3 regions of the Oceanobacillus sp. NCCP-135 genome follow, and region 1 is predicted to be linked to each of the others. Evidence: riboswitches for the same ligand, from Rfam matches in the RefSeq annotation. Region 1 holds a riboswitch; each other region holds the start of a gene.
The links. A riboswitch is a leader RNA that binds a small molecule or an ion and turns the genes downstream of it on or off. The one in region 1 is predicted to bind cobalamin.
Positions count from the first base shown of each region.

Region 2: another riboswitch for cobalamin. It lies ahead of AC6HVZ_RS02485 (DUF4430 domain-containing protein); the one in region 1 lies ahead of AC6HVZ_RS14380 (DUF4430 domain-containing protein).
Region 3: another riboswitch for cobalamin. It lies ahead of AC6HVZ_RS04030 (acyl-CoA thioesterase); the one in region 1 lies ahead of AC6HVZ_RS14380 (DUF4430 domain-containing protein).

Region 1 covers NZ_BAAKSZ010000021.1:25,410-38,023, reverse strand. The annotation lists gene AC6HVZ_RS14420 (ATP-binding protein) at 1-281, opposite strand, end outside; gene yxzF (small protein YxzF) at 437-541, opposite strand; gene AC6HVZ_RS14410 (hypothetical protein) at 707-991, opposite strand; gene srtD (class D sortase, LPxTATN-specific) at 1,446-2,036, shown strand; gene AC6HVZ_RS14400 (ECF transporter S component) at 2,488-3,141, opposite strand; gene AC6HVZ_RS14395 (ABC transporter ATP-binding protein) at 3,144-4,796, opposite strand; gene AC6HVZ_RS14390 (energy-coupling factor transporter transmembrane component T) at 4,769-5,656, opposite strand; gene AC6HVZ_RS14385 (DUF4430 domain-containing protein) at 5,666-6,502, opposite strand; gene AC6HVZ_RS14380 (DUF4430 domain-containing protein) at 6,719-8,755, opposite strand; cobalamin riboswitch at 8,898-9,076, opposite strand; gene AC6HVZ_RS14375 (YgaN family protein) at 9,267-9,857, opposite strand; gene AC6HVZ_RS14370 (2TM domain-containing protein) at 10,351-10,626, opposite strand; gene AC6HVZ_RS14365 (hypothetical protein) at 10,655-11,161, opposite strand; gene AC6HVZ_RS14360 (hypothetical protein) at 11,186-11,443, opposite strand; gene AC6HVZ_RS14355 (GNAT family N-acetyltransferase) at 11,473-11,964, opposite strand; gene AC6HVZ_RS14350 (hypothetical protein) at 12,100-12,273, opposite strand; gene AC6HVZ_RS14345 (AbrB/MazE/SpoVT family DNA-binding domain-containing protein) at 12,418-12,614, shown strand, end outside.
Region 2 covers NZ_BAAKSZ010000002.1:144,569-157,182, forward strand. The annotation lists gene AC6HVZ_RS02440 (metallophosphoesterase) at 1-765, opposite strand, end outside; gene AC6HVZ_RS02445 (hypothetical protein) at 1,090-1,428, opposite strand; gene AC6HVZ_RS02450 (CPBP family intramembrane glutamic endopeptidase) at 1,440-2,006, opposite strand; gene AC6HVZ_RS02455 (RecQ family ATP-dependent DNA helicase) at 1,993-3,543, opposite strand; gene AC6HVZ_RS02460 (YpbB family protein) at 3,549-4,610, opposite strand; gene AC6HVZ_RS02465 (ferredoxin) at 4,782-5,024, shown strand; gene AC6HVZ_RS02470 (RsiX family anti-sigma factor) at 5,387-6,580, opposite strand; gene sigX (RNA polymerase sigma factor SigX) at 6,570-7,112, opposite strand; gene AC6HVZ_RS02480 (ECF transporter S component) at 7,478-7,996, opposite strand; gene AC6HVZ_RS02485 (DUF4430 domain-containing protein) at 8,002-8,439, opposite strand; cobalamin riboswitch at 8,599-8,778, opposite strand; gene AC6HVZ_RS02490 (ATP-binding protein) at 8,948-10,717, opposite strand; gene AC6HVZ_RS02495 (response regulator transcription factor) at 10,717-11,433, opposite strand; gene ccsB (c-type cytochrome biogenesis protein CcsB) at 11,551-12,614, opposite strand, start outside.
Region 3 covers NZ_BAAKSZ010000004.1:29,638-36,451, forward strand. The annotation lists gene AC6HVZ_RS04020 (MMPL family transporter) at 194-2,305, opposite strand; gene AC6HVZ_RS04025 (TetR/AcrR family transcriptional regulator) at 2,398-2,964, opposite strand; cobalamin riboswitch at 3,083-3,267, shown strand; gene AC6HVZ_RS04030 (acyl-CoA thioesterase) at 3,394-3,888, shown strand; gene AC6HVZ_RS04035 (DsbA family protein) at 3,994-4,908, opposite strand; gene AC6HVZ_RS04040 (winged helix-turn-helix transcriptional regulator) at 4,909-5,247, opposite strand; gene AC6HVZ_RS04045 (glycoside hydrolase family 18 protein) at 5,388-6,800, shown strand.

The DNA of each region.
Region 1 (12,614 bases):
CATTCGTCTATGGAAGATTTATTATCAAGGGTCAAACGAATCCAGTAAGTTGATGACTTATAGCCATAGCTGGGAACATTACCATCATAATGAAAAAAATGGTCGTCGAGCGCTCCACTCGCCACATCCTTAATATCCCATGTGCCATCCTTATCCTCCAGCAGTTCCATAACAGGGCCTAAAGGATAATTTTCCTGCCCTTCTTCCAATTGAATAACTGTGGTGGCCATTACACAACTAACAGGAAATAAGAACAATACGATAAAAACTGCTGCCCCCACTGTAAATACACGTATGTTATCCACCGCCCCTATGTACATTTCTGCAAGACTATCATACTATTTTTTTCCAATTAACACAACTTTCCAATTTTTAAAAATGTACGATTGAAAATAAAAACACATGGTATTTCCAATAAGAAATACCATGTGCAAACTCATTTCCTTAAACTCTTTTTTTGCCTTCGTTTATTCAAAAACTTCTTTACAATTGGGTAAATAATTGGTCCATATCTTATCAGTCTTCTTATCAATCTTCCCATTATGCAATCCTCCATCATATAGGAATTTGGTTGTTTTTATTATTCCTTATTATGAGGATATTAAACAACATCTTTCTTGCCTCTTCATTTTCTTCTTATTCACTTAATTGGATTGCTGCGCTTAACATAGTATCTCTCCTATTCTGCATATCCCCAGCAGAAAATTTATATAAAGAAAGGAGCAGCAATCAGCAATGCTGCGATTGCCATCAGCACTCGTGTAACCTTCCTTGATAGTTTAGTTCTTCCATTTCCTTGATACCATCCAGAAAATTGCAGTTTATTGCGGTAAAGCACAAAAAGGATCAGATATATACCAATTGCTCCAAGCCATTGATAATCATCCGAAGCCATATTATCGGAATAAAGCTGACTTAAAATAAACCAACTCAATCCGCCAAGTAACGCTAAAATTATTATAATTCGAAATAACTCCAATAATACTCTCATCTGCCTTTCCTCATTTCAAAAAAACTTCTAGCACGATCCAATCTAGATTGATAGACATCAAACCAATCCTGAAAATTATCAGCAATAGCTCCAAGGAGAATAAACTTTCTTATTTTCGCTTCATGATTTGCATCAAATATATGTGATTCTTCAACTTTCCTTCATTTTACTATAAATTGACCTTTAAGCATAATAAGAATTGTATCCTCATCCTTTTAATAACCTTTTACCTAAATAGCACATTGTACCCAAATCCAAATCATTTTGTTATTTGCTTTGATTATATATCATTAATACAATACAATTGAACTTGAGAGATCATTGTTCACATTATATATAAAGAATTCAACTTCGGAAATCTTTGGTCTTATGGGATCAGAGAAATTTCCAAAAAATATTAAAACTACTTATTTGGGTAAATTACCATTCTATTTTTTCAAGAAAGGGGATTAAAATGAAGATTGTTGGAACGATTTTTATTACAATTGGACTTCTTTTAATTGGCTTCTTCGGATATGATTACATCTCACATGAAATGGATCAAGACAAATCCTTAGCAGAGGCTCAGGAAAGTATTAGTAGATCGCAAAAAGCAACTTCTCAGCAGACTAATGATATAGATACAGTACAATCATATACTGCTGAACATATGCAAGCATTCGCTACTTTAGAAATACCAAAATTAGAAAAAACACTCGCCATCGTGGAAGGTGCCGATGAAGATGCATTATCCAAAGGCGTCGGGCATATGAATGAAACTGCCTATCCCGGACAAGATGAGCAAATCGTGTTATCCGGACATCGTGATACTGTATTTCGGAATTTTGGGGAACTTGAAATAGGCGACATTTTCATCGTTCAGATGCCTTATGGTGACTATGAATACGAAATTCGCCAAACTCGAATCGTACCAGAAGACGATACATCCGTAGTGGGGCAAATGGGAGAAGAAGTCCTTGTTGTCTCCACCTGTTATCCATTTAGCTATATAGGAAGTGCACCCGACCGATTTGTAGCATATGCATATCCAGTAGTAGATAAATAATGAATAGATCAATAGATAAAGTGTAAGATGCTCTAAAAAAGAGTCGTTACTAAAAAACCACTTTCTTATCAATTGAAAAAAGTTTAGAAATACTTAAGACTTGATGAGGAGAAAAACAACCTATAGCGCACTTTTAATAGAAATGAGAATTGTGAAAAACGCTAAAGCGTCTTTCCAGAGGTCAGAGACCAGAAGTCAGATTTGAAGAAATCGGAGAAAAAGCTGATTTCGTTTATATTTGCTTCCTTCTAAATAAATACTAAAAACCCTTTAAAGGAGCATGACGCTTCAAAGGGTTTTTTAGAAATTTAATGTAAATTATTATAAAGTGACATATTCTTATTGAAAATAAAGCTTTCAGAACAGTAATAAAAGCTGAAGGCGAATTGACATCTTATTAAATAATTACTTTATGTTTTCCTTACTAAATGGATGATGAGTTAAATCTTATTTAGCCTTCATCCAAAAAGACGCCATATTTTTCCTTAAAACGGTGCAAGATTTTTATCCATATCGTACTAAATAATAAGAGGAAAAAGACATTCGATAAAGCGTGGGCTAAATCGAAATAGAAACTCGATGTATTTAAGACGATAAAGGTTCCCCACGTAAGCTCTCCAAAGCCACTAAAGAGAATCCAAAGGTTCATTACCCAACCAAAAATAAACCCAGTTATAAATCCATAAATCAATCGCCAGGTCATCGTTCGCATGAAGAATGTTTTTGCGAGTAAACCAGCAGCGAAGCCAGCCATCCCCCATGCCATCATTTGCCATGGTGTCCACGGTCCTTGTCCCAGTATCATATTAGAGACAAGTGCAGCGGAAGCTCCAATGACCAATCCACTTTTAGGACCTAATGCAATCGCTGAAGCAATAATAACAAATGTAGTCGGTTGCACACTGGGAATAGGCGCAAATGGAATACGCGAAACCCCTGCAATAGCTGCTAAAACCGCTAGCATTACCATTTCTCTGCTCGACATTTTCTTTCTTAAAAATCGAATAATCGATGGCAGCAAGACCGCAATTATGAACAAAATACTAATTAATAAATAATGTTCGATAATTAAATCCGGAAAAAAGATCAATAATAGAAAGAAGATTGCTACACCGATGAGCGTAATTCCTTTTTCATTTGCCAAAGTTCTTTTGCCTCCTCAACTGTAACGACGGTTGGAACATGACTTTCCTTAGTAATCCGGTTAATCATTGTCGTGTAATAATTGTTTTCTTTAAAAAAAGCAGCCGTACTTTCTGTAACAATTATATCGCCCTGAAACATCATACTACACCTCGTTACATGCTTCGCTGCAAATTCGATATCATGTGTCACCATCACAACAGTCACACTTGATTTTCTTACAGCTTGAATAATTTGGGCGAACTCATCTTTAAATGCTGGATCGATACCTTTTGTTGGTTCATCTAATACCAGTAATTCTGGGCTGCCAATTAAAATACCGACCAAGACCGCTCTCTGTAGTTCACCACCACTTAAATCGTATGGATGGTGATGTAATAAAGATTCCATTTGAAATTCCCTTACTAAGGCAAGCATTTCTGCGTTAGATTTACCATGCTTTTTTCCTAATGCCTCATATTCTTCTAGCAAGGTTTCATGTAAAAAATATAGCTTCGGATTTTGTGGTAAATAGCCGATAAGGGATTGATCCATCTTGTTTATTTTCTTCCCTTTATATTTCAGCCTGCCGTGCTGGGGCCTTATGAGTCCAGCAATTATCTTAAGTATTGTCGATTTTCCTGACCCGTTACCTCCAAGAATTGCTAACCATTCTCCTTCCTGAACAAATAATGATAAATTATTCAATACAAGCTTCGAATGTTTCGTATAACAAAAGTCAATTTCCTTTAATTCAAGAAGTGGCTTTTTTACGGATGATGATTGTTCATGTTTCTTTTCACTTAGCGCAATATCCATCCCATTCAACCATTGCTTTGCTTCCTTCACATTGAATGGAATGAGAGAAGCTTCTGTCATTTCCATCAATGCTAGATATAGCCGGGACGCTTCTGGTAAATATGCATCCATTGTTGAACATAATAGCTTAATTGCATCCCGAGGTTCTGCATCCAACGTAATCTGTCCATCCTCAAGCATGACAATCCGATTGGCAATTGAAAATAATTCATTTAATCGGTGCTCCACAATGATAATCGTAATTCCAAACTCATCATTTAATTCTTTTAATAAATGTATAAAATCCTTAGCTGCTATAGGATCCAATTGTGCTGTAGGTTCATCTAATAGTAATATCTTCGGATTAAGCAATAATACAGAAGCAAGATTAATTTGTTGCTTTTCTCCACCTGATAGTTCACTCGTACTCTGATGTAATAAATGATTAAAACCAAAATAATGAACAATTTCTGCTATTTTTATTCGCATCTCATTCGATGAAAAACCTAAGTTCTCCATACCAAAAAGCAATTCTTCCATCACAGTTCCCATCACAATTTGGTTTTCCGGATCTTGAAACACCATCCCAATTTCTTTTGCTAAGATGAAAGGGTCGCTATCCTTAAGCGAAATGCCTTTATAACTAATTTCTCCACTTCTTTTCCCATGAAGATTCAATTCCTGTTTAAATAAACGAACGAGTGTCGACTTTCCGCTTCCAGAGGGGCCACATAGAACAACAAAGTCACCTTCATTTACACTAAAGTCAATATTTGTTAAAGCTTGAACAGAGGACTTTGGATAGATGAAATTTATATGTTTCGCTGATAGAAGCTCCATTTTATGACCTCCTTACCTTCTGTCCAAATTGGTAAACTAACGAGTAAACTCCAACCCATAAGAAAGATCCAACTATTTCCTTTAAGCATAATAGGTTCTAAGATTGGTGTTAAAGTTAGCACACTTTCATTTAATCGCCATCCCACTATCATTAGCAGACTAAAAGCGATGATATAAAGCAGCATAAAGCTGTCCCGACGCTTCCAGGAATAGCTATCGTATTTGCTTCTTTTTTGTAATCCATAGCCTCTGGCAGACATGGAATCAGCTGTTTGTATTGCTTCTTCCAGAGAATAGGTTAATAAAATTTGCATAAAGAGCATGCCATTTTCCGCTTTTTTACGTAGCTTTCCATCCTTCATAGAAACACCTTTCAATTCTTGCACATCTTGAATGTCAGCAAGTCGTTTCCGAAATAAGGGTATAAAACGAAGCGCCAAGATTAAAATCATGGTCCATTTAGGAAAGACTTTTGAAAACAAATAAAGAAACTTATCTGATGGAATGACAATATTAAAGGTCGTAAATATTGCTACTATTCCAGACAAGGTAAGGGCAATCATGAAGCCCTGTATTACCGCTTCTAAATAAACTGTTTGCGAAAAAACTTTAAATAACACAATGTTCCCTTGCTGATTAAAAATGGGGGTAAACAAAAATACAAACAAACTCAAAAATATAATCATGTATTTCCATTTATTCAGCTCGACCCCTTTATCGAGTATTAGATTAACGAAAACAATTGAAATAAATGCTGCTATTAAGAAAAACGGATGCTGATTTAACATGAGACCAGCAATGATAACGATATAATAGAGTAGTAATAAAAATGGGTGAAAGGATCGAAACCCTCTGAGCATTTACATCCCTCAATTTTCCAAGTAATTCTTAGTATATTTCCAATGGATTTTATAGCCATTATAGACTTCATAGGCATCCGCACTTCTAGGGATAAGCACACCTTCAACATATATGTTCCAGCCACTAAGAGGACCTGCATCAAATTCTCCTAGACCACCAATACTTTTTACATAAGCAGTTGCCCCTGACCCAGTGTAATCAACGCTTATCCCTTTCCTATTCAACACGCGTAACGTAGCAGCAAAAGCGGTTTCTCCATCAGTTATTTCAACCTCTGTAGGTGCTAAATTGGGACCATTCAAATCACTAGGGCTTTCAACAGACACTTTAACTGTATTTTTTGGAGTTGGGGCTGGTGATTTTTCTTCGTCTTTCGGTTTCGGCTTGGAATCTTGCTTAGGTTTCGTTGTTTGATTGGATTTACTTGAATCTTTATCATCAGCTGCAGGTGATTTATTTGTTGATGATGAATTAGTTGATTTTTCCTTGTGCTTATTGGGCGTAGCAGACGACTGATTCGAATTTGATGATTCACCCGCTAGACGATTATCATCGGTTGTGTTGCTATTTCTCTTATCCTGTTGATCTTGTGATGAATCAGCAACTGTGACTTCTTCATTTTTGTCATCCCTATTTTCTTGAACGGTTTCTGTGTCATCTGTATCATCTGATTCATCTTGCTCCTCCTCAATTGAGCTATCCTTAGGTAACTCTTTTTTTTCTATAGAGGTGGCCGATGTTGCTATATCGGATACATGTTTTACCTGAGGTTCAGCCTGCTCGCCACATGCAACAAGAATAAAGAAAGAAAACATGATAACTGCCAGCCGAAATAGATGCTTCATAATAAAACTTCCTTTCTACTAGAAAACTTGGCTTATTGTTAAAGGAATACTTGTAAGCTATTTTTGCTTTCTTAGAAACCCATGTACTTTGAGGTGCAAGCCATAATGGAAAAAAGTATAAAGCCTGCACTTATACTTTTTTCCTGATTTCTTGGTATTTGTAAAAAAAGGGAGGATAATCTGCTATTAACCGAGCAGATTATCCATCAATACAAATTACTCGATTGCTTTATTTCTTCGCTTAATAATGAGTACAATACCAGCTGCAATTAAAATAAAACCTAGTGCTAGTAGATTAAACATATTTGTAGCTGTTTTTGGTAGTTTCTTTCCATCCTTATCGGAATCCTTATTTTTTGACGGTGGTGGTGTTATCGTATTTTTATCCCCATTTCCATCTTCATTAGGGTCTTCTACTGGTTGTTCTTTTGGTTCACCTGTACCGTCGTCCTTGTCTTTATTGTCATCTTTTGGATTTTCCTCAGGTTCCTCAGGTTCTTTAGGTGCTTCAGGTGCTTCAGGTTCTTTAGGTGCTTCAGGTGCTTCAGGTTCTTTAGGTGCTTCTTTATTCTTGAATTTAAACACCGGACCAGTTCCGTTTTGAAATTTATCGTAAGCAACTAACGCTAAGGCACCTTGATTGATTGCAAAAACACTTGAAATTTCATCCTCCATTAAGTGTTTAAAGCTGCCATCTTCCATTTGGAAACCAAGGAAATGCTCCAATAAGTTACCTGCTGATTTTGTAAAGGCATCACTCGTTGCATCGACACCAACAGCAGATAATCCTATAATTACCATAGCAGCAGATTCAGCTGAATATCCTCCATGGAAGGCCACGTCATAGCCGCCTTTTTCACCTTGTTGTGTTGACATTACAGCTACTGCACGATCGAGCGCATCCTTTACTTTCGCTTGATCTTTGTATGAACTTAAAGCTAATAGTGCCATACCAGTAATATCCGGGCTAGGTGTATCACCAAAGAGTGACCAGCCACCAGCATTTACTTCTATATCAAGAATCTTTTCTATTAAACTAGCTCTAGTCCATTCCGTACCTTCTGGGATAGGATAATCTCCACTATCGATAGCTAACAAACTATAAACGAGCTGGTTACTCAAAGGCATTTTTTCATTCATTAATTTGTTTACTAGATTAACCCCATTCACATCTGTTGCATCATAGCCAGCAGAAGTCAAAATGAGGATATCTTTAGCAATCCCTGTAGCATTTCCTGAATAATCAACTGTGATTGATGAAGCTAAATCATCAGCCATTTTAGTTGAAATAGTTTCTTTTGCGGTATGAAGTGCGGAAAACCCATACCAATCCATTTCGCCTGGATTCGCTATGATATAATCGCTAACAGCCTGTAATGCTTCTTTATAGTCTATTGTGACATCGTTATTATCTTCGTCACCGTCTTTTTCTTCTGCTGGAGGTTTTTCTGTTTCATCTTTGTCTTCCTCTACTGAAGGCTCTTCTTTTTTATCCTCTTCTTCAATTGGTTCCTCAGGTTCACACCAATCATCCACCACAAGTTCTAACGTATCACCTTCTTGTAGTGAATGACCGAGTAATCCTGTATTCGTCATTTCACCATTCATATAAGTGGACCAATATTCACAATCTCGTTCTAATGGTTGACCTAAATAGTTTAGATATGTTAAATGCTCAGAATCAACTATAACATTAACCTCTACACCCTGATCTGCAGCAGCTTTATGCAGTGCGTCATAGGCTGTTGTATGCTGTGGCATAGAGACAACCTGTTCTTCTATGACTCCTTCTCCATTGGCATCCACTGCAGAGACAGTGACAGAAACAGTTGAAGGAGATTTTCCAAGCGTAGTCAGGATAAATTGGATATTGTCCCCATTAGTAGCTTTAGTAGAGCTAACACCCATCTCCTGGAGTAATCCATTAACATAAAATGACCAGAAATTTACTTCAGGATCTGCATTTATTCCACCGATACCAGTTATAAGCTCTCCTAGATCTCCATAGGATTCTGACTTCAGTTCTTCATCAGCTTTTTCTAACACATCAAATACAGTATCTCCATCTGAAATTTCTATTGCCATAGGTTTTAATACTTCTTTTCCATCTTCTTTGATAGCTGAGACAGTAACAGCATTATCCAAACTTGCTGCGCTTACCGATTGCAGTCCATACAGCCCAGCTTGTGAGTATAATAGAATTGCCGCCATAACAATCATAACTATTTTTTGCAATCTACTACTTTGAATCATTCTCCTACCTCCAAATAGAATTTTTGCAATAAAAAAACATCTCTACCAATAAAGAGATGTACATGAAATACCAGTTATGTATCATAATTAACCATGACAAATAACCACTGTAAGCCACCTCCCCTATCCTCGTAGGTTTATAAATTGGCGTAAAAAACAGGCAGGTCTCCTGGCTCAGTTCATCGTTTTCTATCGCCTTCCCATTTTAAAACAGTGGCTTAATGAATAGAAAACTCACATATACAGTGGCGGGACCGCGTCGGATTTGCACCGACTTCCCTTTTCACGATTTAAAAATCGACCTATTTTTCGCATATTTAATTATAGTTAAAGGAAAATCTAAATCTAAGTTGTTAATATGTATGAATTCTAACTCAAGTATAGCAAAAATAAATATTTTGTCTATTGGCTTTCGAACGAAGAGTAGCTATTTTTTTCCAATATACAGCAAGAAGAAGGACTCTGTAGTATCTGATTTACTTTAAATAATCTAACCTAATAGCAAAATACTTTATTTCAATGTAATTGAAATAATATAAACATGCTCATAGTCTGTTGCTTTTTTTAAATCATCTTCTGTTTCAATATTGTTATATACTGCAACGCCTTGCTTATTTGATTGCACCATTGATGCAATCACTCTTTTTTCATCAATGTGCAATGGTATTTCTGCTGTCAGTCCTCCCCAGGCAGTGTCAGTTAATTCCCTTTCCGAGATATCGTTTACTAATTCAGTACTGCCGTTACCATTACTCGTCATCACGAAAGAAAGCCATTTCTCCTTTGTTTCAAATATGTCTCTTTTTACAAGTGCCCTTATTGTATCTGCACGATCTGCTTCTGTAATTACCAAGCTAAACTCTGATAAATTATCGATAAATATTCCAGCCTCGTAGTAATCTACAGATAAATAAATTTCTTTTACCTCATCATTATTTACCTTAATATCATATACAAAGGATTGTTCACCTGTAATTTCAATCAGGTTATTTTCAAAATCCGTCAGCACAGCTTCGTTGATAATAGCATCGCTCTTAGCTTCATTTGAACAGGCCACAAGCAATGATAAAATTATTAATATAACATTTGAAAAATACTTCATCTAATCAACCCATTCTCTAATTATAAAATTCCATACGAGATTTTGCCTGTACTCTTACACATAAAACGATGTAGTTCTAAAGTGACTGTAATTATATTTAAATGATCCTATACCTTGGAAAATGGTGCATATCGTAAAATGCGCAAGAGCCTTATTCTGTCTATAGTAGTTCAGACATTCCAACGATATTCCTGTGTGTAATTCAAATTTATGGCCATCTCTATGAGGTAGTCCTATAATTCAAGTGGAAAATCGAGAGGTATTGGATGAGACTTAAGAGATAAATCGGCAAAGTTTAGAGACACTTGGTACATGTTGAGAGAAAGTAAATTATAGTGGGGTTTTCTCTCAACTTCCTGCAGTGATTATTCAAGTTACCCTCAACTTAGAGAACTGACCTATTTCCTAACTTTTCCTGTTTTCAGCAAAGTACAGTTATACTAAAAATACTTCACCTACCAAACAGAAGCCAATACTGAATCCACATTTTCGATCAATTTCTTTTATCTTTCTCCATGTACTCCCTAATTTTCTTTTCCTCCCACTCTGATCCAAAAAAGCCAAAAGAAAAAACGGATAGAGCATGTGCTGCCAGCCCAATACCCCAACCACCCAGCGGATAAATAAACCACCAATGTCCCGGATCATTCAACATATTAATCGTAAAAAGCATGATGTTTACCAGGATAAAAACAGTTAAATGTGAATAAAAAGCCTTTAGGTTTTCCACTCTTTTTTTTGCTCTTTTATATCTTTCATCCTGCTCCATTCTGTAACCTCCCTTTTTATTAATCATATTATCTTTTTTGTAATGTAATCAATAAAACAGTTGGTGGAAAAGAAATTGTTCGAAATACTTCCATTGCATACTCACTTGTAGTATCAAATTCACCTTCCATATACTTATATCCGTGATTATCTATATATGCAATTTGCTGGATTACTAGCTGTGGAATCAAACTTATCCTTTGATTGTCGACTGCCCCACACCAGCCAAGTTCCAGGGTTTCTGTATCTTCAGATTCATGCAGAAAAGAATATGCCATAATTTCATTGTGGTCGGCATTTACATAAATATAACTTCCATCTGTTATAACATCATCCGCTAAAATCAAATTTTTCCATCTATCTAAACTCATTTTCGCTACAGGGTTTGCCAAATGGATTTGTTCATACACCTTTTTAACTAAAAAGATAAGCTTTTCCATTAATTGATGGTCTGACATAATATCGGCTAATGTTTTCAAACTATAACTTCCCGAATCTATTTCAGGCATGAAATCTGCCATATTTGATACTTCCAATTTAGGGGGTTTGATCACTTCACTTTACTCTTCCAGATTAAAGGTTTCTCTAACCTTTTGATTTCCTAATAATGTAATCACTAGCCCTATAATCATCAAGGAGATACTCAATATATATGGAACCCATCCACCAATCTCGCTGAGTACAGCTGCAAACTTGCCTGCACTGCCCCAACCTGTTAAATTAGGAAGATATATAGCTACTGCTAAATGCATGATTCCAAACAATATTACACCTGATCCAAATATAATTAAGCCAATATACAATTGTGTTTTATTCACTGGTACACCTCTTCTTCTTTACCGAATTATCATTCCTTTACCTTTAATACCATACGAATGGTTTTTAAAATATATCCGTCAAAATTATCATCGAATTCAGAGACAACTTCAAAGCCTTTTGCTTGGTAAAAATTCTTACCAATTTGATTATCTTTTTCAACATTGATATAAATTTCTTTTATTCCTTCTAATTTACTTATTCCTTCTTGCAATAAGATAGTGCCTGCTCCGTTCCTCTGATAGTCAGGAAGCAAATAAATAGCTCCTAATTCTGCTTTTCCATCCTTGGTAACCGGTGAGTAATTCGCAAAGCCAAAGACCGTTCCGTCCGATTCAGCAACAAAAATATGGGAACCCTCCAAACGCTGCTTCATTGCTTCATCACTGTAAGCAGTATTAAGAAAACTATCCTGAATAGCTCGTGGAATTATGCTTTCATATGTAGCATGCCAGCTCGACTTGGCGACATGTTGAACTTGTGCTATGTCTGACCTTTTCATTTCACGTATTGTAAATCCCATTTAAATCTCCCTCAGCAATATGTTATCACTATATTATCACTGAATTTTTCCAATTACTATACAATTAAATTAATATATTGGAGAAATTAAAAAACGCTTGGTTTCTATTTAGTTACCAATCGTTTTTCGTTTAGATTATTTTTTGTTTGTACCATTACGTGATGCCTTTTCATCTACCTTTTCTATCAATGCTCGTCCTGCTTGTGAGCTGTCAATTCCTTTTTTCACCGCTGCTGCTACTACAAAATATAATATGATGAACGGGGCAACATACACCACGAATGTCATTATCACTTGAATAAAATCCACTGAATTTCCTCCTAGTTTAATTATATACACTAGTATAATGCTAAAATGAAACTTCTGCCAGAATTTATTGTGTTGTAAAATTGTTATAACTGTTATAACATGTTATGATTACTATAATGAAATCTATAAAACGAGGTGAAAATATTGAGTAAACATGAAAGAAAGATAACTAAGATCGGCAACAGTTATGGAATTACATTTCCAAAGGAATTATTAAAAGAATCAGGATTGTCATATGGTGACGATATAAAACTTGAATTAAAAAACGGGGAAATTGTGTTAAGTAAGAAGGAAGAGATTAGTTTTCCTGAAGGCGTTGATAGTAATTTCATGAACATATT
Region 2 (12,614 bases), on a different contig from region 1:
TATATTATTTGAAAATGTAATGACATGACACTCTGAATTTGTACCTAATCGAAAAGGTAAAACTGTATACCCATAGCCTTCACTAACTAATTTATTTGTATAACCTAATTGTTGAAAGCTACCTCTCTCATATGGACCATAACCGAAAATTCTTATTTGGCCTCCATGTGTATGACCTGCTAATACAGTATGTATGCTGTTCTTTTGAGTTGCATCAAGCTCATCAAACCCTTTAGGTGCATGTGTTGTTAAAATAAAGTATTCTCCAATTGCACCTTGTTTAGCGATATCTATTCTCGCTTCACTATATGAAGTGCAATCCAACCCCAATAAGCTTATGCTGTGATTTCCTCTGATGATATCTTGATGATCGTTTGCTAAAACCGTAACATTTTCTTTCATCAGCATGGAGTGAATTTTCTCGGGATGTTCTTCATAGTCATTGTTTCCCCAGATAAAATAGATGGGAACATTCCATCTTTTTAATCTTCTGATGTTTTCGATTGTGCGTTTTAGTGGTACCCCTTTTTCAGTTAAGTCACCACCAATAATAACAGCATCAATCGATTGTTTGATTGATTTAATTGTAGTTTCATTTATATATCGCCGATGGATATCTGATATAAAAAAAATACGGAAATTATTAAAATTGAATGGTAATCTTTCGTCAAAAATAGTTCTATAATTAATCGTATCATGATGTGCTTTAAAAAACATATAAATAGGAAGAAACATAAAAATTAATATTAAATTTAAATAAACCAATCAAAACAACTCCTATACTAAGACTTCCATAATTATATAATACATATTAATAGTTGCACAAAGTTATTTTTAAAGTTGTTCATTCAATCGCTTGAGTATTTAAGGTGTTTTTTTACAAATAAATTGAAAGGTATATTTAATTATTTCACAGTTTATATCTACTATAGAGATATAAATACAAATCTAATAAAATGGCCAATAGCTATGCTGAAATCATGAAATCAGTTCAGCATAGCTATTATAAAGTAAAACTTTATTCATTGGGGGTTTCCCTACCTCCCACACCTTCACGTTTGGGATTTCTCACGCTTAGAGGTGGGGGTATTACAGCCCGTTAATGCGTGATAAATTAGAAAATAAATCACTTATTTCTTCCCCATAAAAATAATAGGCTCCCACTCCGAGACCTAGAAGAATAATAATAACTAACAAGAAACGCAAAAGTGGAATCCTTATTTTTATATGGGTTCTGTTTGTATTTTTTCCATGAACATCTTTTCTACGAGGTAAATTAAGTATATCTATATCTCTGACTTGCTCCATTTCGTTTTCTGATTTTGCGTTTGGCTGATGGTGAAGTACTGTTTCACCCTGCTGGACTTCCTCCAATAGTTTACGTAGTTCTGTTGCCTGGTTTTCATGCTGATCTGTTTTATTTTCCAATTGAAAGCACCTCACTTTTTAAAGCGAATAACTAATCCCAATAAAAAATCTACAATAAAATGAGCTGTAATTGTTACAATTAAATTTCCTGTAACTTCAAACATATAACCGATTAAAAAGCTTACAAACAATATAGAGATCAGCAAAACCGGCTTTTTTAAATATCTAAAATGAATAAGTGCAAATAATACACTTGCAAACACATATCCGAAAGATGTTTGGATAACGCCCCTGAATAATAGCTCCTCAGAGACAGCAACGATTAAAGAAATGATAAATATATAGAAAATGGATTGGTTGTTAAAAATTCTATCATTTATTCCGTCATCATCATAGTACTTTTTTGGAACAATGAAAATTAATATTATATCTATTACTACAATAAGCAAACCCGGTACTATTCCGTAAAAAAGAATGTCTTTTAAATTCCATTTAAAATAAATTAACCATTCGGCAGGATTTTCAAAAAGAAATAGGCTTAAGAGAAGACCGATGGACAAAAATAGTAATTGTGATAATAGTAATTGTTTTTTTAATTCCTCATCTGATAATTGTTTGATTAATTCACTCTGCTTCATCGTTTACTCCAATTAATAATAGCTTTTTTAGTTTATTTTCCCACGTTAACTCCATATTTTTCCCGCTTTTTGTCTCTACTGGATTCCAATTTGCTAAGGAAAAACCACAATTACTACAGCATTGAAACTTAGGCTTACGGTAAGAAGGTTGAAAGCTTTTGTATAAATATTTACGTAGGCATTCTTTATGACGTATCCATTGGATTATTTCTTTTAACTTGCTTTCTTTCAATAATGATCGTTCAATTATAAGATGATTTACTTTGTGGTATACTTTTTTCCAAGTTTCTCTCTCATATAAAATAGTATTTTCTTCAATCATACCATGCTTTTCAAATTGAAAACGCAGGAATCGCCACTGTATTTCACTTAGTTGCAATATACTTTCCACTTGCTGTTCATTCGAAGGCAGCTTATCTTTCGAATTAAACATATCTCGCAATCGAGTAAGGACCGACTGTAAATCCTGTGTGGAAGGCAATTCATTTTCTATAATTCTTTTAGGGAGATAAACATCTTTATCGGAAAATAGTAACAAACTTAAACTTGACTCTCCATCTCTACCAGCCCTGCCAACCTCCTGAATAAATGATTCCAGTTGTGGAGGAAGATGATAATGAATCACCAGGCGAATATTGCCCTTATTAATCCCCATTCCAAATGCACTTGTACAGCAAATTATATCCAATTGATCATTCATAAATTGCTGTTGAATAGCAATGCGATCTACTTGCTCCATCCCACCATGATAAAAAGCAATCCGCCTTAATGGGTTTTTTGCAGCTAGGATTTTCGAAATGTCTTCACAAGTTCGTCTGCTTGAAAAATAGATTAGGGTTGGAAGCTGATAATTGGATAATAAATTACCAAGGATGGATACCTTTTCATTATCATCAGATACTTCCTGTATACAAAAGGTAATATTATCCCTATCCATTGGATAAATATGCTTTCTAATGTTCGGTCTTTTCAGAGCATGTACGATGTCATGTTGCACATTGGGTGTTGCTGTTGCACTCAAAGCCAGTATAACGGGATTATTTAACGTTTCAACCATTGCATTTAATTTTAGGTAATCTGGTCTGAATTCATATCCCCATTGTGAAATACAATGGGCCTCATCAATTACGAACAAGCTTATATTTAATGCGCTGAGGATCTGTTGTAATGCTTGATTTTGCAGCAACTCCGGAGATACGTAAATAATTTTATATGTATGCAATTTCCGGTAAACATTTCTTCTCTTTGTTGGTTCCATAAAACTATTTAAAGCCACTACATCTTTGAAATGAATCGCTTTTAATTGTTTTACCTGATCAATCATCAGGGAAATAAGTGGGGATACAACGACTGTTATACCATCTAATAACCTTGCAGGCAACTGATAACAAATTGACTTACCTGAGCCCGTTGGCAAAACTCCCAGTACATCATTACCTTCCATTATATCCTGAATGATCTCTTTTTGTCCTAATCGAAAAGAATGATAGCCAAAATAGGTTTGTAAATAATTTTCCAATACCGGCTGACTCACCATATCAATCACCTCCTAAGTACATTTTTGGCATGGGCCAGCACAAGTCTAATTTGAAAATAACTAATATTTTCGTTTACTAATTGTTTAATCCTTTTTAATTTATAGGATTGAGTTATACTTGAGACTTTTATAATTTCCTGTTGTTGATCCATTGAAACGTAGTCATAAATCGGGAAATTTGAATCATATAAAGCAATCTCAACGATATGATCATAAATAGTATTGATTTTTAGCTGTCTAAGTTTCGCAATTGTGTCCATCGAATAACCCCTTTTTAAAAATGTATCTGTATTGTTTGCAGAATTTGTAATAAACTGCTTGTTCGATATGTCATTTGTTATAAATGACATAAAAGGAAAATTGGAACTCGCATTTTCAATAATTGTTAGCATACGATGAATTATACCAGTAAAATACAACTGGATATCTTCACTTGTCATATTGTATTTAACAGCTAGCTGATGAACACTAAACCCATAGTTCTTATAACCTGATAATCGATCAACAAACATGTCTGCTTCCTGATCAGATAAATAATGAAGTAAACTTGCCAGTTCTCGATAGATTATTAACAGAATTCTGGATTCCTGTGATTTCATTTTTAAAAAAAGTACTTTAACCCAATTTTCAACCGAATTATTATCAATGACTGGAATAAAATGATAGTATCTCATATGGCTATTGGTTAATGTCTGAATTAATAGCGTTAATCTTTCCAAAAAAACCTGTGAGATTTCATTATATTTTAAACCAGCAAAATAGTTAAAAGGAATTTCAAGGGTACGCTGATTAAGCCACTCTTTTCCAGCGGTTGTAGTTCTATACAGGGGTTCTGTATCTGATATTCTTTGGAGAAATCCCTTGGCGTTTAAATTACGGATATCCCTATCAAATAGATACTTCTTTAGGTTTTTATAGATTCCAAAAAAATTTTCAAGCTGATATAGGTGTATGTCTTGAATCGTCTGTATGGATCTTTTCCCCTTTAGTATATGGTATATGGCTGAATCTGTACGTTCCCCTCGTATATTTAAACTACATTTTAAAATAATACCTTCGACTACCATTTTCAAGACCTCCTTTAAATAAATTAGAATATGGCGATTTTGTAAATTAACCGAAATTAAAAATATTATGCTCATATTACGTTAAATTTCACTTGAATTGCTAAATAATCAGTTTTACAATTATTTTAGAGGGCAGATCGCTAATGTAAGGAGTTTTAGGAGGTAAGCTACATGCCAAAATACACAATTGTGGATAAGGAAACATGTATTGCCTGTGCTGCATGTGGGGCTTCGGCTCCTGATATATATGATTACGATGATGAAGGTCTCGCCTATGTGGTGTTGGATGATAATACTGGAACAGCAGAAGTTGGGGAATTTTTAGAGGATGACATGGTTGACGCCCGTGAAGGTTGTCCAACTGATTCAATTAAAATTTCAGACAAACCATTTGATGGTGACCCAATAAAGTGAAACTTCATTCAGTGGGGGTTTCCCTTCCTCCCCCACTGAATGTTAGTACCTCATGGTATGACCTAAAGACCCTTGAACAGAATCAGGATTAGTTCACAATATTCCCCTATCTTTTATTATAGCAAATCAAAATAAAAAGTGGTTTAGAAAATAACTTCTAAAGCATTTTTTATTATGTTTAGTAAACATAAACCTTTAGGCTCGCTTCGTTTGGACGTAGAGATGGTTCTCTATCGGACAGTCTACATCAGTTTCTTCAAGTTTAAGGTCCTCCACATATTTGAATTCTGATATAGTATCTTACGTCGTCTTTTCTATCATCTACGAGTTAAGAGCAACAAAATTTAGAAAGAGAGCTGATTCTATCGTTTTGCTATTGAGTTGATTGGATTAGCACCCACTGGTACAGGAATGGGTTCTGTTAGTACATACGAGCCGATTTTTTTCAAGTTACTATTCTGAAAAGAGACTGAGGCATAGCCATAGCTTTTTGCTGTCATAAGAATAGCTTCAATCATTGTTAGGGTATCCTGATTATTTACTATTAAATTTTCATCAGAAAAGGATATTATTAGCTCATGATCTATTGAATCCGTTGTAAATTGAATCGGCTCAGGTATTGTTTGGAATACATTAAAATCCGGATCATCTCTTTTCATTTCCATTAAAGCATCATCAATCGTTAATTCATCCTCATTGGGAATTGGTATTAGAAATGATCTATCAGCATTATCTTGATGATAAAGCTTATAACTGGCATTTTGCTCGTCACGAAGCGATAATTCATTCACTATACCAAAAGGGCCAAGATCTACTCTTTGGTTGTTTTCTGTATGAAAAACTGCTTTTTCAATTCCCTTATGCTTAAACATCGTTTTCAGGGATTTTTCAAAAATAGTTGCAGTAGCGGATCCTTCGCTTAGAGAAAATCCTGATGGAAGATCAACCATGACCTGATTGGCTTCTTTTTCTATTATAAACGACACATTCTCAAATAAATAATCACTTAAACCCCATTCCTGATCTTTTATATAATGACCCATCTCACTATAAAACGTATTAATATCTGCAGACTCTGGGACTATAAAAGATAATGGAATAACATATTGCTGCTGGCTGTCTGCAACAGCTCCATGTACAATTACTGTATTACTATTATTTTGATTAATAACATAGCTCTCTATAGGTTTACTCTTCGTCATAATTTCAGACTCCGTATCTTCCATAGCCGTTGATTCTTCTTGCATATCATGTAAAGACTCTTCTGATTTCTGATTCGAGTTAGTGTTATCAAGTGCACGATCTGCAGTAGAATTCTCATTTTGAGTTTCGAACATATTCGTATTAAAAAATATTGGCACCATGATCAGTAATAGGATAGCAGCCATGATAGTTCCTAAAACGGGTACTAATTTAGAATTTCCTTTTGGTCGTTTTTGTTGTGAAGCTAACGCAGAGGAGATGCGGTGATATAATTTATTTTTATCCATCGTATCATCGACTTTCGGCATGTTTTTTAGTTTTTCTATTAATTCTTGATCATCATTATATTTCATCAACATCTCCCCCTCTCTTTTGATCTTCGGCTATATATTTTCTTAGTGCTTTCAGTCCTCGATGCTGGGTGGTTTTTACCTTGCTTTCACTGAAATTCAGAATCTCTGCTGTTTCCTGGATTGAAAATGATTGTATGTATCGTAAAATAAGTACACTTTTTTGATCAACCGTACATTTATCCAAATGGTTATAAATGGTTTGGATTTCCTCATTCTGTACAGCTAATTCATCAGGTAATGGTTTCAAATCCTGGATTAACTGTCCTTTTTCACTCCAGTCGAAAAATTCCAATATACGTTTTCGTTTTCGGTTTTGTGATCGAAAATAGTCAATAGTAACATGCCTCGCAATTGAAAACAGCCATGTCTTCTCACTGCTTTTCCCTTTAAATGTTTCATAGGATTTTAAAACTTTTATATAAACTTCCTGAACGAGATCTTCTGTTAATGGCCTATCTTTTACCATATAAAAAATAAATTGAAATAAATCATGATGATATTTTTCATGAAACTCTTCAAAAACGACCTTCATAAAAGATCCTCCGTTCATATATAGTCGTTTATTATTACTTAAAAGTTACATTCTAATTGTACTATAGAGCATGTAAGAACAAAAGCGCAGGGCGCCCGGTTAGCGACGTACGGACTGGACTGAGCCGTAGGAGATAAAGGAAACTCAGGCGACCGTAGGGAGCCGATGTTGACTTTCACCACAAGGGTATAAGTGCGACTAAGCCTCTGGTTCCCAATCGGCAAGTCTTCTTTATCGTACGGAGGTGAGGGAAGGTCTCGCTATAGCTTTAGCGCTGGAGCTGGACGTGGCTGTTCCGGCAACTAAGTTATCCACAGCATTTAAATTTTATAATTTCCTAAGCAAAGAAAAAATACCAACTAAATTCAGTTGGTATTGTGAGTAATGAAACGTTTATTGGCATATTTTTTTAAAAAATAGGAAATAGTTGGGTACAATAATATCATAAAGATAGCATTTCCTATGGCATGATTTGTATCAAACGGTAAACCAAGTAAATAATACGCAAAAAAATTACCACCTGCTATTTGATAATTTGTTAATGAAATGATGAAGCCATAAAGGTAGCCACTGAAAATAGAGAATAATACAATGACAAACAGTGGAATCCTCTTTGATATTTTACCTAATATTCCACTCATTATTCCAATTAGTGACCAGGAAACAATTTGCCAGATCGCCCATATCCCCATGCCTAGTACCATATTTGACAAAAAGCTAGTTAATATCGCCAGTATTACAGCGGCGAAGGGACCTAGGAATATACCACAAATAATTATTAAAGAAGTAACAGGCTGGACATTTGGCAAATATACAAAAACGACTCTTCCTGCAACCGCAAGTGCTGCCAATAACGCCAATAATGTTAATTTATATATATTCAATTAGATCATTCCCATGACTGCAGATCAAATGTTACCTTATCACCAGGAGTCAGTTCAAACTCCGCAGCGCCTACAGGTGCCATTTCATCATTAACAAAAAACATCCATGCTTTTTGTTCATCTTCTTCTGGTGAAGCTCTCTCGATGGATGTAATGAATCCGTCTTCCTCTTCCACATAAAAGTTTTCTTTCAAGACATCCATAAGAATGTCACCTTCTTTAATTTCTATTTCTTTCTCATGGATAAACTCTGTGCCTTCATCCTTCGTAATTGTAATAAGAACTGAATCTTCACTTACTTCTGCTTCCTGGTTATTTTCTTCTTGCTCACTTGTATTATTTGTTGACGTTGTACCCTGTTCATTATTCTCATCTGATGCACATCCTGCTAACAATGAGATTACAACGAATAAGGATCCTAAACGCAACAGCCATTTATTCATTTTGAACTCCTCCTGTATAATCTATGCTTGTAATTAAAAAGAAATAAAAAAACTAACTCCACTTCAATGAGTTAGCACATCAGACAATCGAAACATAAATATATATCATATAGGGGAAATATGTATTCGGTTGTCCCAATAACTTACACCCTCGAAGCATTGAAACACAAGAATTTGGCAGGTCTACTGACTTATGATATTAACCTACTATAAGCCCTTCCCATATGAAATCATACAGTGGTTAATGCTTATTTCGTATACCATTTACAGTTGCGAGGACAGCTCCAGATTTTCACTGGATTCCCTTTTAAGGAAAACACCAATTCCCAAAATATTTTATTCAATTTAATTACTGGTATATTTTATCACATATAAAGTGAAACTTCATTAAGTGGGGACTTTCCCCCCAGGTTTTCCCTTCCTCCCCCACCTTCACGTCTGGGATTTTCTCACGCTTGGAGGTGGGGGTATTACAGCCCGTTATGCGTGATAAATTATTTAGAACAGATTAATCGCTGATATTAGTTGGTATTTTAAAACTAAAAGTGGTTCCTTGGTTTACTTTACTTTTAACCGAAATAACCCCGTCATGTGCATCAATAATATTTTTAGCAATGGATAAACCTAAACCAGTTCCCTTTTTGGCTTTATTTCTTACTCTTGATTTATCCGCTTTGTAAAATCGTTCAAATACAAATGGCAGATCTTCTTCCGGGATACCACTTCCATTATCTTCAATAGCTACATTCAACCAATTATCATTACATTCAACTAATACCTTTACAAATCCATTCTCTGCTGTATGACGAATTGCATTATCAATTAGATTAGTAAAAACCTGTTCAATTCGATCTGGATCATAAATTGCTTGAAATTTTGATATATTCTTGTTTAATTTTAATTCTATCTTATTATCACTTGCTATTCCACTAAATTTTTTTATTATCCGATCAACATAGGTCTCAACTTCTATTTGCTGCCTATTTAATTGAATATGACCTGCTTCCATACGCGCAAGATCCAATAGTTCATTTACTAAGCGCCCCATACGTAATGATTCTTCATAAATGATTTCGGCCAATTCATTTTTCTCTTCTTTACTTTCAGCAATATCATCAACAATTGCCTCACTGTATCCCTGCAGCATTGAAATCGGTGTGCGTAATTCATGGGATACATTTGCAATAAAATCTTTACGAAGTTTATCCAGCCGTCTTTCCTCTGTCATGTCACGAATAACCGCAACTGCTCCCCGTACATATGCTTGATCATATAATGGCGTCATTAGCATTACCCAGCTTCGTCCTTGAATGGTTAATTCATGCAGTACTTCTGTTTCCCCATCAATTACTTCCTGTAAAAATTCATGTAATTCGTGTGGCAATTTTCGATTATCTTCATTCTTCTCTAGATTGTTTTCAAAATACCAATCTTCAATAAATCGTTCTGCAGGAGGATTTGTAACGATCATATCCCCGGTTCTATTCAGTGTCATAACACCATCAGCCATGGAGCTAACAATACTTGACAGCTGTTCTTTTTCCTGTCGTAATGCATTAATATGGAATTTTAGCTGTCTTCCCATTCGGTTAAAAGCCAGTGCTAAGCCACCGATTTCATCATGGGTCAATATTGGTACCTTTGTATTGAACTCACCCCTTGTCAAATCAAAGGCAGCTTCTCTCATTTTAATTAATGGTGAAGTAATTCGTGTTGAAAGGAAAAAGGCAAATATTGTGGTTAATACAATCGCAATACCTGCAGCTAAAAAGATAATTTTAGTAGTTTCAGCTTTTGTTTGGTCAATTACATCTAAAGACTGATATACAAATATTGCTCCATTATTATTATCTAATGGTGTACCGACTATCATTGCTTCCATTTCACTATTTGGTATGGTAATTTGCTTTCTAATCTCTCTATCATTTGTTAATACTCTTGTTAAATCCTCTTCCGTTTCCAGCCACGAGGCATCCAGCTTTAATAAATTTTCATCAGAACTGTCTGAAACCCATAGCTCTCCATCATTAAATAAAATCGCCACACGAGTTGCCGGATCTTTAACACGATCAGTGGTCTCCAAAATGATAGACTTATCATCATGCTGTTCTACCAAAACAGAGATTTTAGTAGCAGTTTGCAGCATATCTGTTTCAGCTTCTTCAATATGAAAATTCTCAAAAAACTCTAATAAAAGTATCGATAATATTAGTAATACAAAAGAAACTAGCAACAATATTGTTATTGCTAGTTTACCTACTACGCTTTTCCAAAACATTACACATCATCTACCTCAAATTTATATCCTACACCCCATACTGTCACAATCATCTTAGCAGCCTGTTTAGAGACATTATTTAATTTTTCCCGCAGCCTCTTAACATGTGTGTCAACTGTTCGTAAATCCCCAAAAAATTCATATTGCCATACTTCTTTTAATAAATGCTCTCGATTGAATACTTTATCTGGAGACTTTGCTAAAAAGCAAAGTAATTCATACTCTTTTGGAGTAAGACTAACTTCTTCTCCATCTGCTGTAACACGATGGGCATCATGATCAATAGTTATATGTGGAAACACAAGTATATCCTTTGTAGCGGTGTTGTTTTCATCAAAAGCTGACGTTGTTACTCGTCGTAATACCGCCTTCACTCGCAAGACAACCTCTCTAGGGCTAAATGGTTTTACAATATAATCATCTGCTCCTATTTCAAAACCTTGGACGCGGTTTGCCTCCTCTCCTTTTGCTGTCAACATTATTACCGGGGTTTCTTTTTCTTTTCTTAATTCCTGGCAAACTTCTATACCGTCCATTTCAGGCATCATAATATCCAATAATATAACATCATAATCGTTATTTAATGCCTTTTCCAAAGCAATCGTCCCATTCTCAGCTTCTTCTACAATGTATTCTTCACGCTCTAAATACATTCGAATTAAACGACGAATTCTTTCTTCATCATCTACAACTAATATGTTAACATTTGATTCCATGTTCGCTCCCCCTCATCATCATTTTATCCATATACTAATTATAAACCAACCTGACACAATTGTATAAAAAATAGGCACCACTCCTCGAAACAATGGTGCCTATTATCAAATAAAAACTTAAGCATACGAATGAAGACCGGCTAATATTAAGTTAACAGCTATTAAATTAAACATGATGATAGCAAATCCACCTGCAGCCAACCATGCAGTTTTTTCTCCATGCCATCCACGTGAAAGTCTTAAATGCAGGAAAGCTGCATAGAAGAACCAGGTTATTAATGCCCAAACCTCTTTCGGATCCCAGCCCCAGAAACGCCCCCAGGCTTCTTCTGCCCAGATAGACGCAAAGATTAATCCTCCTAATGTAAATACCGGAAATCCAATTGCAACAGCACGATATGCTACTTCATCCAATAAATCCGGTTTTGTCCCTTTTAACAATGGCTGAATTGCTGCACCAATTCGTTTTCTCAATAGTAATCTAAGTAACACATAAATGATTGAACCGGAAATAAATGACCAGATTAATGTATTAAATTTTCTGCCTGCATCAACACCATGCATCCATTCAGGTGTTTCAAACCATGGCTGCATTACGTCTTCCGTAATTAATGTACCATCTGCCGGAGCTGCAATAGCAGGCATTGTATATTCAGATGTAAGCACATTATTTCCTGATGGATATTCAAATGTTGCACTATAATTCATTACGTTAAAAACAGTTGTTGTAACAATGAAACCAACAAATAAAATTAATGAATATAAAATAATTTCCAACCAGGTAGTACGTTTACTTCTAACCGATTGATCAATTTGTCTAATCAAATAGATCAAACCAGCAACAAAGCTTATTGTCAAGATACCTTGCCCCAATGAAACCGTAGTCACATGTATATATAGCCAGTGACTTTGCAATGACGGCACTAATGGTGCAATATCAGTCGGAAACATGCTGGCATATGCAATAATAATCAGTGCCACAGGTAAAGCAAATAGACCTAATACACTTAATTTATAAATAAAATAAATAATAATAAACGCAAATACGATGGTCATTCCAAAAAAGGTCATAAATTCAAACAAGTTACCTACGGGAGCATGTCCGCTTGCAATCCATCTTGTTATAAAATAAACAATTTGTGCAATAAAACCAATAATGGTCAATGTGATCCCAATTTTTC
Region 3 (6,814 bases), on a different contig from region 1:
AAGTTCACAGTAATAAGTAAGAAGTTCACAATGACATGATGAGAAGTTCACTAGAACATGGTCAGAAGTTCACAAAAAATTGGCTGAAGTTCACAAATTGATGGCAATTTATAACAATATTTCTAGAGGTTCGCAGTGGAATGGCTTCAAAAAGAAGAGCGTCCATACTAGCTAGACGCTCTTTCATTTAAACCTATTTACTTTCCTTGTTTTTACCAGCCTTATCCTTTTCAAACAAAACAAGTAACCCTGGTAACAATCCACCTCGAATCAGGAAGGTATCCAGTAAAATACCAACTGCAACAATGAAGCCAAAGACGAATAAAAACTCAATCGGCTGTGTCATCAGTACTGCAAAGGTTGCTGCCAGAATAAGTCCAGCAGAGGATATTACCCCTCCAGTATTGGCGACAGCAATTTCAACTGCCTGTTTGACAGGATGCTTTTGCCGTTCTTCCATAAACCGTGAAATTAGAATGATGTTATAATCAATTCCCAGAGCAACTAGGAAAACAAAAGCATACATCGGCACCCTGTTGCTTATGTTCTCGATATCAAAGAATAAATTGGTTAAGAACATCCCCAGTCCCAGTGCCGCAACATAGGAAACAAGAATGGTACCCATCATATATACAGGCATTCTAAATGACTTGGTCAGGAAAATCAGCATGACAAAGATTAATAGTGTTTCTATTGTTATTACAACAGCAAGATCCCGGTTATTGACAGATCTGTCATCTATTGCAGTAGCTGTTTCTCCAGCAAAGTAAAGCTTGCCACTAAGATTACTGTTATCTGCAATTTGCTCGGAATTATTCATGATTTCTTCAAGAGCATTCATTGTTTCATTTGAGTATGGACTCATATCAAATGTCATGCTGTAAGCAATAACCGTTTCATCCGCAGTAATTCCATCCATTCGAACATTGCTTACATGCTCCTGATCAGACAGGTCACTCATTAATTCATTTCTTTTTTCTTCACTGATAACTTCTTCTGATTCAAACAGGACGGTGGTTGGAGCTAAATCTCCAGCCTCAAACTTTTTCTCCAAAATTTCATAGCCCACACGAGAAGGCATATCATCAGGGAAGGACTTCAAATTATCAAATTCATAGCTTGTATTTAGTACGTTTGTTGCAGAAATAAGAAGCAAAATACCAATCATAGCAACCGCAGTGATTGGTTTTCCTGTTACAAAACGACCAACCTTACTCCAAAAGGAACTGGATTTAATATGCTGATCCCCAACACGTGGAATGATTGGCCAAAAAGACTTTCTGCCAAAAATCGTAAATAATGCAGGGACAAGTGTGACAGATGCAAGAATAACAACCGCCATTGTTGTTCCAAAAATGGGAGCAAAGTTTCTAGAGTCCTCATATTGGGCAAAGAACAAAACAAGCATTGCCGCTAAAACAGTTGCTCCTGAATAGAACACAGGAACTCCAACGCCTCTCATTGCAATCTTCATTGCATCATGTTTATTTTCACGGGTTTTCAGTTCTTCTCTATAACGTGAAAAAACAAATAAAGAATAATCAATCACAGCAGCAAATAATAATATACTCATGATGGACAAGGATTGGCTGCTTAATAGCACACCGCTTTTACCTACTAAACCGAGCAGCTGGTTCACTGCGCCATAAACAAATCCAGCTGCCAACAATGGGATTAATGCGAGTGCAGGTGACCTGTAAAGAACAATCAGCAGTACTAATATAATTCCTACCGTTGACAGGATAAGAACAAGGTCTGCACGAGAAAATAGATCATTTGTATCTGATGTTATTCCGGCCGGACCTGTAACATATAAGGAAAGGTCAGTTTGTTCCACTATATTATAAATTTGTTCCAATGAATCCTGAATATCAGTAGTCTCATAAGATGGATCAAAATTTAGTGGAACAATTGCAGTGGTGCCATCCTCAGAGAAAAATCCTGCAGTTGCTTGTGGGGGAAGTTCACTTAAAGGAACGATTGATTCGATTCCTTTTACATCTTCTTCACTAATACTTGAAACAATATCTGTTACATCCGACAGTTCAAGCTCATTTTCATCTGTTTGGAACACTAAAATTGCAGGAATCCCATCATTATTTTTAAAGTATTTGTCCACCTTATCTTGGGCAATAACAGATTGCGCATCTTCCGGCAGCGAATCAAGACTGGATACTTTATAATCCTTTGCACCTGGAGCAAATACCATTAATAACAGGATTGCAATAAGCCAGATGCTGACCGTAATCCACATACCTTTTTTAGATGTAACGCGATCGGTTATAAAATGCAGTAAATTTTTCATAGTTATTTCCCTTCTGTATGGGTTAGAAACAATAATGACACTTATGTCACCTTACAATTATCATTCAAAGTAACACAAGTGTCAATTAATTTTTATGTGAACATTCCGTGACTTATAATTTCTTTAATGGATACTGTCCATTCATGCTCTGGCACTCCAAAATGATTGGGAATATCAATTGTTTGGAAAATAAGTGCTAAGACTAGGCTGTCGGGAAGGCTTTGTTTTAACTTCTTTTCCTCTCTTCCTAACTCAACAAAACCCTGCAGATGCTTATACATATCCTGATGAAGCATTTCTAATTGCTCTTTATTTTTTCTGACATCTTCGGTAACTGTAGGAATATGAAAGGCTATACCACGAATCTGATGGATCTCACTATCTTCAAAGATAATATCGATTACGTAATTAAATTGTTCCTGAAAACCTTGGATTTCATCAATTCTTTGCAATTTAATCAGAAACTGTTCCATTTCATATACCATATATTCGGTAATTAATTCTTCTCTTTTCTTAAAGTATTTATAAATAGTCCCTCTAGAAACGTCTAATCGTTTGGCGACTTTGCTAAAGGTAAACCCATCATAACCATGATTGAGAAGGATCTCTTTCGTTGTTTTATATAAATCCTTTTTGGAAAATTTTCTTGCCCGTACCATCAAGCTCACCTCCGTTTTTATTATATGCTAAAATTGCCTTTAAACAAAAGTCCATGCGTTCCCGGGCTTACCTAAATGGAGAACGACAGTCTTGCATAAAAATGGTATACTAATTAAAATTGAATAGCTTGCCAATGGTGACTTATGATATAAGTTGAAAAGGGAAGTTGGTGAAATTCCAACGCGGTCCCGCCACTGTAATGAGGAGAGTTCTTTTACAGCCACTGTTTCAAAATAGAAATGGGAAGGGAAAAGAGCTTGATGATTCTAAGCCAGGATACCTGCCATTTGGAAGAACATTATAATCCTACGGGAGATAGGAGGATGTTGCGATCTAATGTTTTCATGATTTATGAAATTTATTTTATTGTGTTTTTTAACATCTTCTAATTAAGAGGGTGTTTTTTAATTTTCAGGAGGTATTTAGCAATGGAAAAAGTATCAATTCAAAGTTCAAAAACAATTCAAACCCGCCTGGTACTTCCGCCAGACACGAATCATTTAGATACGATTTTTGGCGGAAAAGTGCTTGCCTATATTGATGAAATTGCAGCATTAACAGCGATGAAGCATGCGAAGAGTGCAGTTGTTACAGCATCCATTGATTCGGTGGATTTCCTATCTTCTGCAAAGGTTGGAGATTCATTAATATTGGAGTCATTTGTGACGTATACAGGTACAAGTTCGATGGAAGTATATGTAAAGGTTACAGCCAATGATTTAATTAAAGATGTGGTGAAGCTAACGACAGAGTCTTTTCTCACAATGGTTGCTGTCAATGAAGAGGGAAGACCGGTTCCTGTTCCGAAGGTGTATCCTGAGACGGAAGAGGAAAGGCAATTACATATGACAGCCCCTTCGAGAAAAAGAAATCGAGAAAATCGAGCAGCTATAAGACAGAGGGGATTTTCTGAAATCAATTAGAAAACTTGGTATTCGCCAAGCCTTTATGGAGTTGTACTCATACAGTATGTTTTCTGGTAAAAAAAGAAGTATCCGCATGCATTTACAACGGATACTTCTTTCGGGTTATTTTTTTTCAATATAAGCTTCACCAAGGATTTCCTTCTGCTCGTAACTGTCAAACAAAAGCTTTTCTTGAACAAATGCTTCAACCTGACTTTCCTCAAGATCATACATTATTTCAATCTCCTTGGAAAATAACAGTCCCTCTTTTTCAAAAAGTGCTGGTAGTTCAGGACGAGTTTTTGGTTGGATTTCTGTATCACCCATAACCTGCTTCAGTCCATTAGCATAGTCCGGTAATGAACGCGCACCAACAATTTTAACGCCTTTATTTTCCTCGTTTACCATGATGATTGTCGGGAATCCTCTTGCACCAAGCTGGCCGGCAAGTGCAAAGTCCTGATTTAACAGATCCTGTCCGCTTGAGTGACTGGCTTCCTTCATTATCTCTTTTCCATCAAGGCCAAGTCCATTTACAATCTCCGTTAACACCTGTTCATCCCCGATGTTTCTGTTGAAGGCAAAAACAGCTTCCCTTGCTTTCCGTAGAAATACAGACGCAGTTTTTTCATCCTGTTTTTGAATAACTTTAAAAACGCGGGATGGCGGAAAGGAGGATTGAACCGGGTCATCATACCATAATGTCCCATCAATCGGCATGCGGGAATGTTCGCCCACTTCTCTCCAGTGTCCAGCAACGTCAGCAGGGCCACTAATTCCGTTTTGTACATCAGCAAAACCATCGCCCCATTTTTCCAGCAAGCCACCCATTACTGTTTTAAAGTTAAAATAATGACCATATTGTTCAATAAAGCGACGAAGTACAGGTTCGAGTGCCCAGCAATGTGAACAGATAGGATCCGTTACATAATAAAGATCAATCGTTTTTTTAGGATTTAGATCAATTATTTCCATTGTTTCGTCACCAGCTTCCCCGCAAATTCCTGTTTCCAGATCACAAATCATTTTACTATTCATTTAATTTTCCCCCTTCGATGAAATAACATCATTTAAATATTCCTGTGCCCATTCCTGAATCGGCTTCAGTGCATTTGCCAGGGCCTTGCCTTTTTCTGTGAGTTCATAGGAAATTGTAACAGCAGCTTCACTTGTTACTTGCTTATCTAATAATCCAAATTCAATAAGCTCAGTTAGTTTCAGTGAGAGTGATCTTGATGTTATACCAGTAAAATCTTTTTTTATTTCGGAAAAATGTGCACGGTTCTCCTTGCAAAGGGATAAGTAATGGATAATTTGGCCATTCCACTTTCTGCCTAATATTTGAAATGAAGATTCCATATATGGACAAATATTAATCACGAGCACCTCCAGTCATTATTAAATATATCAGATATAAAAAATATATCAAGTATAAAAATTATATTAAACTTATTATCACAGACAATAATTGGGTGAATATCATGAATTGTAACGATAGATCAATGGAGGGGAAAACTGTGCAAATCCATGTAGTAGAAAGTGGAGATACGCTATGGAGAATAGCAAATCTTTATTATACGGATATCAATCAGATCATATTAGTCAATCAGCTGGAAAATCCGGATGTGCTTGTTGTAGGGCAGGCACTTGTTATCCCTGAACTGGGTCAGGAATTCGTTGTTCAGCCAGGAGATAATTTATGGGCAATTGCCGGGAGGTTTGGGGTGACAGTAGAAAAACTGGCAGCAGCCAATAATATAACGAATCCGGCTTTAATATATGTAGGTCAGATGCTGCAATCACCTTATATGCAGCACACTGTACGACCAGGTGAAACACTTTGGCAGATAGCGGCGAATTTTGGAGTTACCACTAATCAGCTTATTCAGGTAAATACTATACCAAATCCGGCGATGATCTACGTGGGACAGATGATTCGAATACCAACGATGAATAAACCTATTACTGAGGTAAATGCGTTTACCACCCAGTTGGATGAAGCAGGGAGAGAGGAAGTACTTTTCTTAGGGAAAAATTTAACGTATCTAACACCATTCACCTACAGTATCCGAACAGATGGTTCCATTACTGATTTGGCGGATTCGCTGGTATTAGATGCTGCTCAGGCAACGAATGTGGCACCCCTGCTTGTTCTGACCAATTTTGTTGAGGGAAGTTTCGATTCAGATATTGTTGCAGCTGTTTTACGAGATGCGGATTTACAGGAAACATTGATAACCAATTTATTGAACACAATGCGAGAAAAGGGCTATGCAGGTATCAATTTTGATTTTGAATATGTTTATCCAGAGGATCGTGAAAACTATAATAATTTCCTTAGGCGGGTTGTTGCTAGATTACATCCAGAAGGATACATTGTTTCCACAGCCCTTGCGCCTAAAATAAGTGCTGATCAGCAGGGACTACTTTATGAAGCACATGATTATCAGGCACATGGTGAAATAGTTGATTTTGTTGTGCCCATGACATATGAATGGGGCTGGGCTGGTGGCGAACCTTGGGCGATTGCACCAATTAATGAGGTGCGAAGGGTTCTGGATTATGCTGTGACAGTGATTTCACGGGATAAAATAATGATGGGAATTCCGCTTTATGGTCGAGATTGGAGAATACCTTGGGAAGAAGGCACTACCGCTCGTACCGTAAGTCCTCAGGAAGCAGTGAATTTGGCTGCCCAATATGGTGCTGCCATACAATACGATGAAACCTATCAATCGCCATTCTTCCGTTACACAGATGAAACCGGACAGCAGCATGAAGTCTGGTTTGAAGATGCCAGAAGCATGCAGGCTAAGTATGATACGGTGAAGGAATATGGACTCAGGGGCGTAAGTTATTGGGTTTTAGGCAGTCCTTTTCCGCAAAACTGGCCTGTGCTGCAGGATAATTTTACTGTGCGAAAGTATTAATCATCACGGTGAGT